3 regions of the Massilia sp. SYSU DXS3249 genome follow, and region 1 is predicted to be linked to each of the others. Evidence: predicted binding sites of a transcription regulator. Region 1 holds the regulator's gene; each other region holds the start of a gene.
What was found. Region 1 encodes sigma-54, which starts transcription at its own class of promoters, with help from an activator protein. Its sites were predicted from a motif close to TGGCANGNAANCTGCTTT; they were not measured.

Region 1 (4,194 bases):
CCAGCTTCTCGCCAGGGACGAACACGTCCGCCAGCCCGACATACAGGGCGTCGGCCGCGCCGATGGTCAATCCCGTCAGCCCCAGGTAATTGCCCAGCTGGCCAGGCGCGTGCGACAGGAAATGGCTGCCGCCGACGTCCGGGAACAGGCCGATGTTCACTTCCGGCATCGCCATCTTGATGCGGTCGGTGACGATGCGCAGGCCCGTATCCGGCCCGCCCTGGGCGATGCCCATGCCGCCGCCCATGACGACCCCATCCATGATCGAGATGTAGGGTTTCGGATAGAAATGGATCAGGTGGTTGAGCGCATACTCTTCCGTGAAGAAATCTTCCAGCAGCGCGCTGCCGCCGGTCGGGGTCGCCGTGCCGGCGTCGTGGAAGAAACGGATGTCGCCGCCCGCGCACAGGGCTTTTTCGCTGCTGCTGGTGAGCACGACGGCAGCGACCGCCGGGTCGTCGCGCCAGGCCAGCAGGGTCTCGGTCAGGCGCCGCACCATGGCGAGCGAGAGCGAATTGAGGGCTTTGGGGCGGTCGAGGGTGATCACGCCGGTGCCGTTGGCAACGCGGGTCAGGACATGGTCGGTCATGGTGAATAGGGTTATGGGAAAGACATGCATTCTACCCAAGCCCGTGCGCGGCGTGCCGCCAAAATGAAAAGGGCGCCCTCCAGGCGCCCTCGTTCAGACGGTGCTTAATGCCGATCAGACAGCAACAGCCTCTCCGCCTTCAGGACGGCGCTTGAGCGCCTCGTGACTATGATTTTGCAGCATCGATTTGTATTTCATCACCTGGCGATCCAGCCTGTCCATCAACAGGTCGATCGCGGCATACAGGTCTTGCGCCACACTTTCCACGTGTACAGTCTTGCCGGACATGCGCAAGTTGATCTCGGCTTTCTGCCTTTTGTCTTTTTCGGTGAGATTGTCGATCGCAAGGATCACATGGGAATCGATCACTTGATCGAAATGGCGGGTGATGCGTTCCAGCTTGTTCTGTACGTATTCACGGATGGCGGGGGTGACATCGAGGTGGTGACCGCTGATAGTGAGATTCATACACACTCCTTTGAAAGAGGAGCGGCGGCCGGTCGCGCAGGTAGCGCGTGGCTGCCGCTGTTACAAGGATTTGCGGAGACTGACTGGAGGAATCTTGAGTGCCTCGCGGTATTTTGCAACCGTGCGGCGCGCGATGACCATTCCTTGTTCACCGAGCATTTCCGCGATCTTGCTGTCGGATAATGGGTTCCTGGGGTCCTCTGCTCCTGTCAGTTGCGCAATGAGCGCCCGAATCGCCGTCGACGAGGCTTCGCCCCCCGCTTCGGTGGCGACGTGGCTTCCGAAGAAATACTTCAGCTCAAACATGCCGTGCGGGGTCAGCATGAATTTTTGAGTTGTTACGCGAGAAATTGTGCTCTCGTGTAGGCCTAGTGTATCAGCTATCTCGCGAAGCACAAGGGGACGCATGGCAACCGCGCCATGGCTGAAAAAGTTGCGCTGACGCTCGACGATTGCCTGGGAAACACGCAGGATCGTGTCGAAGCGCTGGCGCATGTTCTTGATGAGCCACTTCGCTTCCTGCAGCTGCGCGCTCATCTGGCCCTCGCCCTTGCCCTGCTTGAGCAGGGCCGCGTAGACATTGTTGACGCGCAGGCGCGGCATGACTTCGTGGTTCAGCATCACGCTCCAGCCGGAGGCCGTCTTGCGGACGATAACGTCCGGAACCACGTAGTCCGAGGTGCTCGACGCAAAGGCCGCGCCCGGGTGCGGATTGCACTGGCGGATCACGGCCTGCGCTTCGCGCAGGTCTTCGTCGTCGCAGTCGAGCGCCTTTTTCAGCTTGTTGAATTCGCGCTGGGCGAACCAGCTCAGGTAACCCTCGACGATCTTCAAAGCCATGCGCCGCGTCACCAGCGGGACGCCGGGCATCTGCCGGATCTGCAAGGCCAGGCACTCGCTGGCGCTGCGCGCGCCGACGCCGACCGGATCGAGGCTCTGCACCAGCGCCAGCGCGCAGCGCAGCTCGTCCATCTCCACTTCCAGCTCCTCCGGCAGGCGGGCATGGATCTCGTCGAGCTGCTCTTCCAGGTAGCCGTTGTCGTCGATGGCGTCGATCACCAGTTCGGCCAGGGCGCGGTCGCGCGCGCTGACGGCGGTGACCCGGATCTGTTCCGACAGGTGCTCGCGCAGCGTGACGCCGATCGCGCCCAGCTGCGGCCGGCCGTCGTCGTCGCCCTCGCTGCCCGAGGCGCGCGGGGCGTCGCCCCAGTCGTCGGCCTCGCCGCGCTCGACGTCGCCGCCGCCGTCGAGCCCGTCGCCATTGTCCGCGGGCGCGGCGCTTTCTTCCTGCCCCGGCGCCGGCGCGTCGGGCTGCTGGGCCGGCGCATCGTTGATGGCGCCGTCGGCCAGCAGGCGCACGGAATTGTCGAGCGGGTCGTCGATCCGCTCGAGCAGCGGATTATCGGAGAGGATCTGCTCGATCTCCTGGTGCAGTTCGAGCGTGGACAACTGCAGCAGGCGGATCGACTGCTGAAGCTGCGGCGTGAGCGCCAGGTGCTGCGAAGTCCGGAGTTGCAGGGATTGTTTCATGGTGCGGCTGTTCGTTCCGTGGTCACATGCGGAAGTGTTCGCCGAGGTAGACGCGTCGTACCGACTCGTCGGCGATGATGTCGTCAGGGCGCCCGGAAGCCAGCACGGCGCCCTGGTTGATGATGTAGGCGCGGTCGCAGATGCCGAGCGTCTCGCGCACGTTGTGGTCGGTGATCAGGACGCCGATGCCGCGCTCCTTCAGGAAGCGCACGATGCGCTGGATCTCGATCACGGCGATCGGGTCGACACCTGCAAACGGTTCGTCGAGCAGCACGAAGCGCGGATTGGTCGCCAGCGCGCGCGCGATCTCCACGCGGCGGCGCTCGCCGCCCGACAGCGACAGCGCCGGGTTCTCGCGCAGCTTCTCGATCTGCAGTTCGGCCAGCAGGGAATCGAGGCGCTCGTTGATGGCGGCCTTGGTCAGCGACTTGCCGTTGTCGTCGCGCTGCAGCTCGAGCACGGCGCGGATGTTGTCCTCCACCGTCAGCTTGCGGAACACCGACGCTTCCTGCGGCAGGTAGGACAGGCCGAGCACCGCGCGGCGGTGGATCGGCAGGCTGGAAATGTCGGTGCCGTTGATTTCGATGGTGCCGGCGTCCGAGGGCACCAGGCCGACGATCATGTAGAACGAGGTCGTCTTGCCGGCGCCGTTCGGCCCGAGCAGGCCGACGACTTCGCCGCAGCCCACCTCGAGCGAGACGTCGCGCACCACCAGGCGCTTGCCGTAGCTCTTTTGCAGGCCCCGCACGACCAGGGTACTGCGGTTGTCGTGGTCATCCTTCATTATTTCTTTCCTGCTGGTGCCGGTGCCGGTGCCGCGGGCGTGGTGCCTGCGCGTGCAGTCGGCGCTGCCGCTGCGGGGGCTGCCGCGCCGGTGCGGCGCGGTGCGATGATCAGGGTGCCGCGGCCGCCGCCGGCCTTGGTCTGGCCGCTCGGGTCGTTGCGCACGGTCGCCACTTCGCGGCGGTTGTCGTAGGAGATGTAGGGGCCGACCAGTTCGTTCGTCATGCGCCCGTTTTCGAGCTCCTTCACGACCGCCTTCGAGAACAGCTTCACCAGTTCCTCGCGCTCCTCGTATTCGATGCGCTCGGCCTGGCCCTCGACCCACAGGTCGGGCCCGCCGTCGCGCTTCTGGCGGAAGGTCGCCACGCGGCCCGGATTCGAGGTCAGCGTCACGCTCATGTAGCCTTCGGGCGTTTCCTTGACCAGGGCGCGGTCGGACTTGAGCAGCAGCGTGCCGCGGGTGACGACGACGTTGCCGGTCAGGATGCGCGTCTGCGTGACTTCGTCCACGTCGAGCGAGTCGAATTCGACGACGGCCTGCTTGAGCGAGTCCGCCTTCTCGGCCGTGGCCGACAGCGACAGCAGCGAAAGGAAGGCGGCGGCAAGCAATTTTTTCATGTGTTCTCGTTCCTGTTATTGGGTGGGCGTGTTTTGGCGCGGCGGATAGACGATCTTCCCGCGCCCGCCGAGGTGCATCTTCTGGGTCGGGTTCACCGCATGCAAACCGACAGCGTCGACCGAGGAAGCGCCGAGCGTCATGCGTACCGGGCGGTTCGTCTTGACGATCTCGTCGTCGGCCAGCACGGTCAGCGCATCGGTCTGGG
Region 2 (4,194 bases), on a different contig from region 1:
AATCTGTTCGCCGTGCTGCTGTGTGCCATGGCGGCCTCGCCGCTGGCGCTGGCCCAGGAGCCGGTCCGCCTGTCCACCACCACCAGCACCGAAAACTCTGGCCTGCTCAAGCACCTGCTGCCGGCCTTCGAGGCGAAGACCGGCATCCAGGTCAAGGTGATCTCGGTCGGCACCGGCAAGGCCCTCGAACTGGGCAGGAACGGCGACGTCGACGTGACCCTGGTGCATGCGCGCCAGCTGGAAGACAAATTCGTCGCGGAGGGCTGGGGCGTCGACCGGCGCGACGTGATGTACAACGATTTCATCGTCGTCGGCCCGGAGTCCGATCCCGCCAAAATCAGGGGCGGCAAGGACGTCGTCGCCGCCTTCGGCAAACTCGCGGCGAGCGGCGCGAAATTCATTTCCCGCGGCGACAATTCCGGCACCGATGTGATGGAAAAGGGGTACTGGCAGGCGGCCGGCACCAAACCGGCAGGCGCGGCCTACGTCTCGGCCGGCCTGGGCATGGGCGAAGTGCTGAACATGGCCGCCGAAATGCGCGCCTACACGCTCACCGACCGCGCCACCTATGGCGCCTACAAGGCCAGGACGGGCCTGGCGATCCTGGTCGAGGGAGACAAGCGCATGTTCAACCCCTACGGCATCATCGCCGTCAATCCGGCCAAGCACCCGGGCGTGAACTACCGCGGCGCGCAGCAGCTGATCGAATGGATGACCTCGCCCGAAGGACAGGCGCGCATCGCTGGCTTCAAGCCTGGCGGCGAGCAGCTGTTTTTCCCGACAGCCAAGCGCTGAGCGGAACAAGAACATGAAAAAAGCGGCCAAGGCCGCTTTTTTCATGGTGTCTACAAAACCTTACTTGCGCAGCACCCGGCGCTTGCGCGCAGTAGCGCCGGCAGCCAGCAGGGCGATGCCGAACAGGGCGAACGAGCCTGGTTCCGGTACTTCGGTCAGGATTTCCCCCAGCTTGAACTGGCCGTTCCCGCCGATGAAGAAATACTCGTTCGGACGGTTGCTGTAGCGGCCGCTCGTGCAGCCGTTGCCGGTGAAGCCGGCGTACTGGCAGGCTACTTCGCTGACCAGGGTCGTGCCCGGGCGCGAAATCGTGTTCGCGTTAGTGAACGCAAAGCCCATGATCGCCTTGGTCGAGAGGTCTTCGCCTTGGGCGTTGAAGAAATAGCCCGCCTCGAGCATGCCGGGCATTGCCTTGGCGAACACGCTGACCTGGCCATTGTTGATCGGGGCGCCGTTCGCATCGACCCGGCCGCCGCCGCCGAAGACGTCGAACTCGGCGATCAGGGTGCCCAGGTTGGCGCCGTACACGCCTTGCGTGCTGCCGTACTGGCGGTTGACCGGGTTCTGGTACATGCGGACGATGCCGCTGCTGAAGCTGAATTCACCACCGTAAGTGCCGCTGCCGACGGCCTCGAAGGTGGCGCTGATATTACCGCCAGGGAAATTCACCGGGAAGCGGCGGCCATTGCTGTCTGCTTGGAGAATATTGAATACGGCGTGCTCCCTGAACTCGAACGAGTTACCGCCGGTTGGCGTGAGCTGGATGAAGGCATTGCCGTTGGTGTCCAGGTATTCACCGATTGTCTGGCCTCCTGCGAAGCCTCCGCCGTTCGGGCTGAACACCCAATCGGTCAGGACCGGAGCAGCGATTGCGCTACCGGTCGTGCCCAGCGCGACGGCTGCGGCACACAGAAGTTTTTTAACGGAATTCATTGTTGATCTTTCGACATATTGTCAACGGGGTGGATGGACTTTTAGTGAAGCAATACCCATGCCCGAAGAAAATAATGAGGAAATTCAATTAGTTATCGAACGCATGCTTTATTGGTGTCAATACATGTAAAGAAGTCCGACAGTGACGTTTTTCCAACCGGAATATACCGTTGTCAGTCTGGATTGCGTGACCGATAAGGTGTGTTTATCAACGGCATTGCAACGCAATTATGTCGCGGCGCGCATGCGGTGGCGGGTCTGCCGAAGCGAGGGAAAGGAATGCAACCAGCAAACCGCTCGCAGGCGGCTGCTGGCGAAGCGCCTGGCATGGAATCACGCCAGGGCCGAAAGGACGTTGCGGGCTCAGCTCCGCAGTTGTGGATTGCCGAGCAGTACGCCGTCGTAAGGGGCCGCGGTGGTCCCGATGACGATGCCTTCCTCGGTGATATCGAAGGTGCGGATTTGACGGCTGTGCTTGCTGCCGCGGAGCTTGACGACCGAGATCAGCGTATGGAACTCCGACTGGTACTCCATATAGCGCTGCATGATGACGCAGTCCACCAGCACCGCGCTGCCGTAGGGGCTGAAGCGCAGGTCGCTGAAACGGTCTTCGAGTTCGCTGGTCATGATGACCGTCACGCCGCGCGCGTTCAGCACCGCCGACATGCGGTACAGCGCTTCGTTGAAGTCCTCGCGGTCCTCGGGGTTGAGCGCCATCTCGAAGCCGGTCAGCGAGTCGAGCACCAGGCGGGTGGCCTTGTGCTCGTCGATGAGGGCCAGCATTTCGCGCAGCATCTCGTCGATAGACAGGTCGAGCGAGCGCACCGGCAGGATGATCACATCGCCCGACTCGACCAGCGCCTCGACCTTTTCGTTCATGACCTGGTTCGGGGTGCGCTCGAACAGGGCGACCACGCCGCACTCGCCGTTGCGGGCACCCTCTGCCAGGAATTCGCCGGCGAGGATGGTCTTGCCCGAGCCGGTCGGGCCGACCAGCAGCACCGAGTAGCCGGTCGGGATGCCGCCGCCCAGCATCTCGTCAAGCACCGGCACGCCCGTCGACAGGCGCTCCTTCGACACTTTCGGCTTGAAGTCGCCTTCGCGCGCCACGGGAATCACCCGCGGGAAAATCTCGAGACCGGAACGCTCGATGCGGAAGGAATGCAGGCCCGGCCGTTGCCGTTGCCCGCGCATCTTGACCACCTGGATCTTGCGCGACAGGGCGTTGCGCTGCAATTTCTGGCTCAGCCAGATGATGCCGTCGGCGACCGTGAAGATCGGATTCTGGTCCGCTTCGTTGACCAGGTATTCGCCGATCAGGAAGCTGGTCGCGTTCCAGCTCGTCATGTGGGCGACGAGCTTTTGCACGAACTTTTGCAGCGCGGCCACTTCCTGGTGCTCGCCCAGGGCGCCCTGCACGAAGGAACGGAACGAATCGATGAAGACCAGGGCCGGCGCGTGCATGCGCACGCCTTCCAGGATCTGCGCCAGCACGGCGTCGTAATCGCCTTGCTCGACCTGGGCTGCCAGGTTGATGAAGACGACCGACTCGCCGATCTTGTCGAAATCGAAATAATCGAATTGCTGCTGGTAGCGCAGCATCTTGACCGGCGGCTCGCCCATGGCGGTGAAGAACACCGCCTTGCGGCGTGGGCCGGCCAGCGCAAACATGATCTGCTGCGCAAACGTCGTCTTGCCGCTGCCGGGGGCGCCGCCGATGATGTTGAAGGACAGCTCCGGCAAGCCGCCGCCGAGGACGCTGTCGAGTCCAGGGACACCCGTCGCCAGCAGGGGCAGGTCGATTTTCTCGGTCATGCCGATTCTCCTAGTTGTTTTCCCGGGGTGTCGCTGTCCGGAAACGCCGTGCGCAGGAACCGGGTCGCCAGGGCGGCGCCGATCAGTTCCACCAGATGACCGATAAAAGCGGTGCAAATGGCACGGTTGGCGTCTGCCACTTCTTCCGGCGTGCGCTGGGTAAAGCAGCGCCGCAGTCCCTCGAAAGGCGGCCGGGCGATGTCGCGTTCATGTGCCCCCTGCAGCCAGGGGTGCTGCGCCTCGGCCGTTTCCAGGGCGCGCAACAGCAGCAACTCGGTGCTGAGCGGACCGAGCAGGGGACTGAACTGGTTCGACATCGCGTGCCACAAGCCGATCGCGTCGTCGACAACGGCCGGACCACGGCTGGGGTCCAGCCGTTGGGTAATCGTTGCGAGTAACTCGTGCGGGATGGACATAAGTGGTCGGGCAACTGAAGCGGTGGGCAGGCGACATGCTGCCACTTCACGCCACGGGGTGAGATTGTGTTTTTGTCAGGAGAGATTCTATCCGATCATGACTCGTGGCACGAGCCTGGATTGGCGAGAATGAGGGGCAGGGACACCGTAATGCTGGTGCCGGCGGATTCTTCCGTGTCGATATCGAGGCTGCCGCCGCGCGAGCTCAGGTTTTCCTGCAGGCTCACCAGGCCGT
Region 3 (4,194 bases), on a different contig from region 1:
GCAACGCCAAGCTCGACTCCGAAGTGCGCGACCTGCGCGAAGGCACCGGCGCCGTCGAGGAGCGCGCGCGCCTGGAGCTGGGCATGATCAAGCAGAACGAGATCTTCGTGCAGGTGTTGCGCAAGGACGAGCAGCCGCAGGAGTCGATGACCGTGCCGCCGCCGCCACCGCCGCCGAAACCGGGCAAGGACGGCAAGCCTGCCGCCGCCGGACCGACCCACTGATTCCCATGAGCTCAAGCCCTGCCGCGCAACTGGCCACACTCGAGGCGCTGGCCAGCTATCTCGCCGCCGCCTTCGAGAGCGGCGACCCGGCCATCCTGTCCGAGGCGCTCGCCACCGCCGCGCTGGCCGAAGGCACGACCCACCTTGCCGCTGCCGCCGGCCTGCCGCAGGCGGAGTTGCGCCATGCGTTTGCGACCGGCGAGATGAGCATGGGGACGACGCTGGCGGTGATGAAGGTGATTGACCTGCATATGCCGGGTAGCGCGCACTGAACCTGTGTTGGCGGCTGCGGCTGCCGACATTCGTAGGGTGGACGGGTTTCCCGTCCACGCGTTCAGCAGAGCCTGTATCAACTCGACACTGATTCGCGCCACGCTTCCGTGCGTTGAACGCGTGGACGGCGTCGACGCAGGCGTCATGCAAGCTGAAGGGTGTAGCCGTCCACCCTACGGGTCTGCTACGCGGCTGCCGCAATTCAACCGTCCATGCCTGCACCTGCCTCAACCCGATAATCGGTGATCTGCGGCCCGGATTCGCCTAGAATGTTCGCTATCTTTCACCACCAAGGAAGCGCACCATGAGCCAGCAACATGCCGCCGGACCTTTCGACGTTACCCTCACCCCGCAAGGCGAGCCCACTGTCCTGAACGGCGCCACGACCGGCCGCATGGCGATCGACAAGCTGTATCACGGCGACCTGAACGGGCGCGGTTCCGGCGAAATGCTGTCGGCGCTGACGGTCACCGAAGGCTCGGCCGGCTATGTCGCGATCGAGCGGGTGACGGGCACGCTGCACGGGCGCACCGGCGGCTTCGTGCTGCAGCACTCGGGCACGATGGCGCGCGGGGCGCAGCAGCTGTCGATTACGGTCGTGCCCGATTCCGGCACCGGAGAGCTGGCCGGCATCAACGGCACCATGCGCATCCGCATCGAAGAGCGCAATCACTTCTACGAGTTCGATTACTTCCTGCCCGAACTGTAAGCCGGCCCGCTGGTCTCAAGCGGCAGTGGTTCCACCATCGGAGAATGACATGGTCAGCAAGAATACGGTGTGTCTCTGGTTCGACGGCACGGCATTGGACGCCGCGCAGTTCTATGCCGCGACCTTTCCCGACAGCGAAGTGAAGGCCGTCCACCGCGCGCCGGGCGACTACCCGGCGGGCAAGCAGGGCGACGTGCTGACGGTCGAGTTCACGGTGATGGGCATTCCCTGCCTGGGCCTGAACGGTGGACCCGGCGTCCAGCACAACGAGGCCTTCTCCTTCCAGGTGGCGACCGACGACCAGGCGGAGACCGACCGCCTGTGGAATGCCATCGTCGGCAATGGAGGCCAGGAAAACGTGTGCGGCTGGTGCCGCGACAAATGGGGCCTGTCCTGGCAGATCACGCCGCGCGTGCTGACGGACGCCATCACCGATCCGGACCCGGCCGCGGCCAGGCGCGCTTTCGAGGCGATGATGGGGATGGGGAAGATTGACGTGGCCGCGATCGAAGCGGCGCGTCGCGGTTGAAGACGTCACCGAAGAAAAACTGCGGGCGCACAGGCCCGCAGTCCACGCGCGCTAACCTATTGCATCTTGCGCCGGCGGCGCGACGCCGCCAGGCCTGCCAGTCCCAGCGCCGACAGGGCGAGGGTGGCCGGTTCCGGCACTTCGGTCGGGTCTTCCGGGTCGGTCGGGTCGGTCGGATCGGTCGGATCGGTTGGACCATCCGGCGGATCAATCGGCGTGCCGGGGAGAATATTGTCGAACGTGATATTGTCGAAGGCGATACTGTCCACGGAGCCAGCGAAGTTGACCGAGCGGGCAACGCCGGCAAAGCTCACGCCAACGTTGGTAAAGCGGCAGTAGAGGCCGTTCGGGTCGCCGAGGCAGCCGTCGTTGTTGTCATGCAGTTCCAGCATGGCAAGCAGGTTACCGGTACCGTTCAGGCCATCCCAGACGCTGATGAATCCGTTCTCGCTGCTGCTGTAGAAAAACGAGAAGCCGCCGTCGAAACCGGACGCCACGTTCATCGTCGCCGCCCCGCCGCTCAGGAAAAACAGCACCGTGCTGGCCGAGGGTTCGTTGGCGATGTCGCCGCGTCCGCCCGCGTCGCTGTCGATCACGGCCAGGCTGGTGCTCGAAAAGTGGACTCCGTAATTGGTGCCACGCTTGCCGCTAGAATCCGTCCCGCCATTGTAGAAATGATTGACCGCCGCCAGTTCCCCGATCCCCTCGAAGTCGAGCACGATGGGGACTGCGCTGGCGCTTGCTGAACATACGACCATTGCAGCTGCACAAGCTATTTTTTTGATAGGTAACACGGTTCTCTCCCAAGAGTTGAATGCCAGACTAGGCATCAGCTCTTCAGCAAATTGCGTGCCCACATGTAAATACAGGGCGTCCGATGCGCCAGTGTCTACCTTGCGTGCATGACTTGTAAATTCCGTCGACAAACGGTTAAAACGATTTACATAGTTCCAGTAGTAATATTCTCTTACTTCGGGTTACGTGTGCTGATCTCCGGGCATTGTTTCACTAATTCAAGAATGTCGCGTCAAGATGTGAGCAGGAAAAATGTGAGGTCGAACGACAATACTTTAGACGCAGCACAGGTGCTGTGCCCTCGGCTTCACGGAGTCTGCCTTCGCGCGGAAAATCGGTGGCTCAGGCTGCCGACGCGAGTTCTTGCAGGACGTCTCGCACCTGCGGAGGAATCGGCACCGAGGTATTGCTGCGCCGATCCACGTAGACGTGCACGAAGTGCCCGGCAGCCGAGGGCAGTGGCTCGTCGTTACGGTACAGGGCCAGCTCATAGCGCACGCTGGAATTGCCGAGCTTGGCAACGCGCACGCCGACATGAACCATGTCGGGGAAGGAAATGGAACTAAAGTAGGAACAGCTCGTCTCGACAACGAAGCCGACGATCTCGTCCCGGTGGATGTCGAGCACGCCGCGGTCGATCAGGAAGCGATTGACCGCGGTGTCGAAGAAGCTGTAGTAGTTGACGTTGTTGACATGCTCATAGCTGTCGTTGTCCATCCAGCGCGTAGGCAGCGCCATGCAATGCGGGAAGGCGGAGCGGGGCGTGTCGCGCATCGTCAACGGTCGGCTCCGTTTACTCCGACGAAGCGTCGCCCTGCATCGATCCGGCGCCCTGTTCGAGGAAGGAGCGCAGCATCCAGGCATTCTTCTCGTGCACTTCCATGCGGGTCGTGAGCATGTCGGCGGTCGGGAAATCGTCGAGCTCGTCGGCGACCTTGACGCCTGCGCGCAGGGTGCGCACGATGGTTTCGTTGCCGTCGACCAGCTGGCGGATCATTTCCTTGGCCGACAGCACTTCCGGCTCTTCGCTGATGTTCGACAGCTCGGCGTAGCGGCGCGAGGTGGCCGGCGCGAAGTGGCCCAGCGAGCGGATGCGCTCGGCGATGTCGTCCAGCGCGTTCCACTGCTCGGTGTACTGTTCCTCGAACATCACGTGCAGGGTCGAGAACATCGGCCCGGTGACGTTCCAGTGGAAATTGTGCGTCTTCAGGTAAAGCATGTAGGCGTCGGCCAGTACGGTCGAGAGCGATTCGACGATCTTGGCGCGGTCTTCGGTGCTGATTCCGGTATCCATGTGCATTGCGTTTCTCCCGTAGAAATTGATCATCTGTGAGTCGCAGTGTTTTGTGGAAATAGCAACACTGCTAACGATGCAACAGCTTAGCACCGGCCGAAAAAACCTGTAGCGCAGCGACCCGTTTCAAATCCGGGACAAACAAAAACGGCGCGTATTCACGCGCCGTCCCATGCCTGCCGCAGTCAGCCGATCAATGCTTGACTTCGCCTGCCGGCACCATCGCATCGGCGGTCGTCGGCGTCGCGAACAGCTGCGCGCAATCGACCTTGTCGAAGGCGTAATGCTTGCCGCAGAAGTCGCAGTTGATGCCCAGTTCGCCGAGGTCGGCCAGGGCCGATTCGACTTCATCCTGGCCCAGCATTTTCAG

Region 2: a site for sigma-54 is predicted at 1,775-1,792, ahead of pepA (flocculation-associated PEP-CTERM protein PepA). Genes of this name have one in related genera too.
Region 3: a site for sigma-54 is predicted at 2,573-2,590, ahead of ACWCIA_RS02435 (PEP-CTERM sorting domain-containing protein). Genes of this name have one in related genera too.

The regions. Positions count from the first base shown of each region.
Region 1 covers NZ_JBSIPX010000011.1:147,724-151,917, forward strand. Annotated here, with positions in the region: gene ACWCIA_RS14540 (enoyl-CoA hydratase/isomerase family protein) at 1-589, opposite strand, end outside; gene hpf (ribosome hibernation-promoting factor, HPF/YfiA family) at 704-1,057, opposite strand; gene ACWCIA_RS14550 (RNA polymerase factor sigma-54) at 1,118-2,587, opposite strand; gene lptB (LPS export ABC transporter ATP-binding protein) at 2,610-3,371, opposite strand; gene lptA (lipopolysaccharide transport periplasmic protein LptA) at 3,371-3,988, opposite strand; gene lptC (LPS export ABC transporter periplasmic protein LptC) at 4,004-4,194, opposite strand, start outside.
Region 2 covers NZ_JBSIPX010000020.1:12,049-16,242, reverse strand. Annotated here, with positions in the region: gene ACWCIA_RS19590 (extracellular solute-binding protein) at 1-795, shown strand, start outside; gene ACWCIA_RS19595 (ABC transporter ATP-binding protein) at 1-2, shown strand, start outside; gene pepA (flocculation-associated PEP-CTERM protein PepA) at 856-1,728, opposite strand; gene ACWCIA_RS19580 (RAD55 family ATPase) at 2,092-3,543, opposite strand; gene ACWCIA_RS19575 (hypothetical protein) at 3,540-3,959, opposite strand; gene ACWCIA_RS19570 (sensor histidine kinase) at 4,055-4,194, opposite strand, start outside.
Region 3 covers NZ_JBSIPX010000002.1:31,482-35,675, reverse strand. Annotated here, with positions in the region: gene ftsB (cell division protein FtsB) at 1-224, shown strand, start outside; gene ACWCIA_RS02450 (hypothetical protein) at 230-496, shown strand; gene ACWCIA_RS02445 (DUF3224 domain-containing protein) at 802-1,206, shown strand; gene ACWCIA_RS02440 (VOC family protein) at 1,256-1,735, shown strand; gene ACWCIA_RS02435 (PEP-CTERM sorting domain-containing protein) at 1,792-2,493, opposite strand; gene ACWCIA_RS02430 (acyl-CoA thioesterase) at 2,873-3,304, opposite strand; gene ACWCIA_RS02425 (Dps family protein) at 3,324-3,830, opposite strand; gene hslO (Hsp33 family molecular chaperone HslO) at 4,018-4,194, opposite strand, start outside.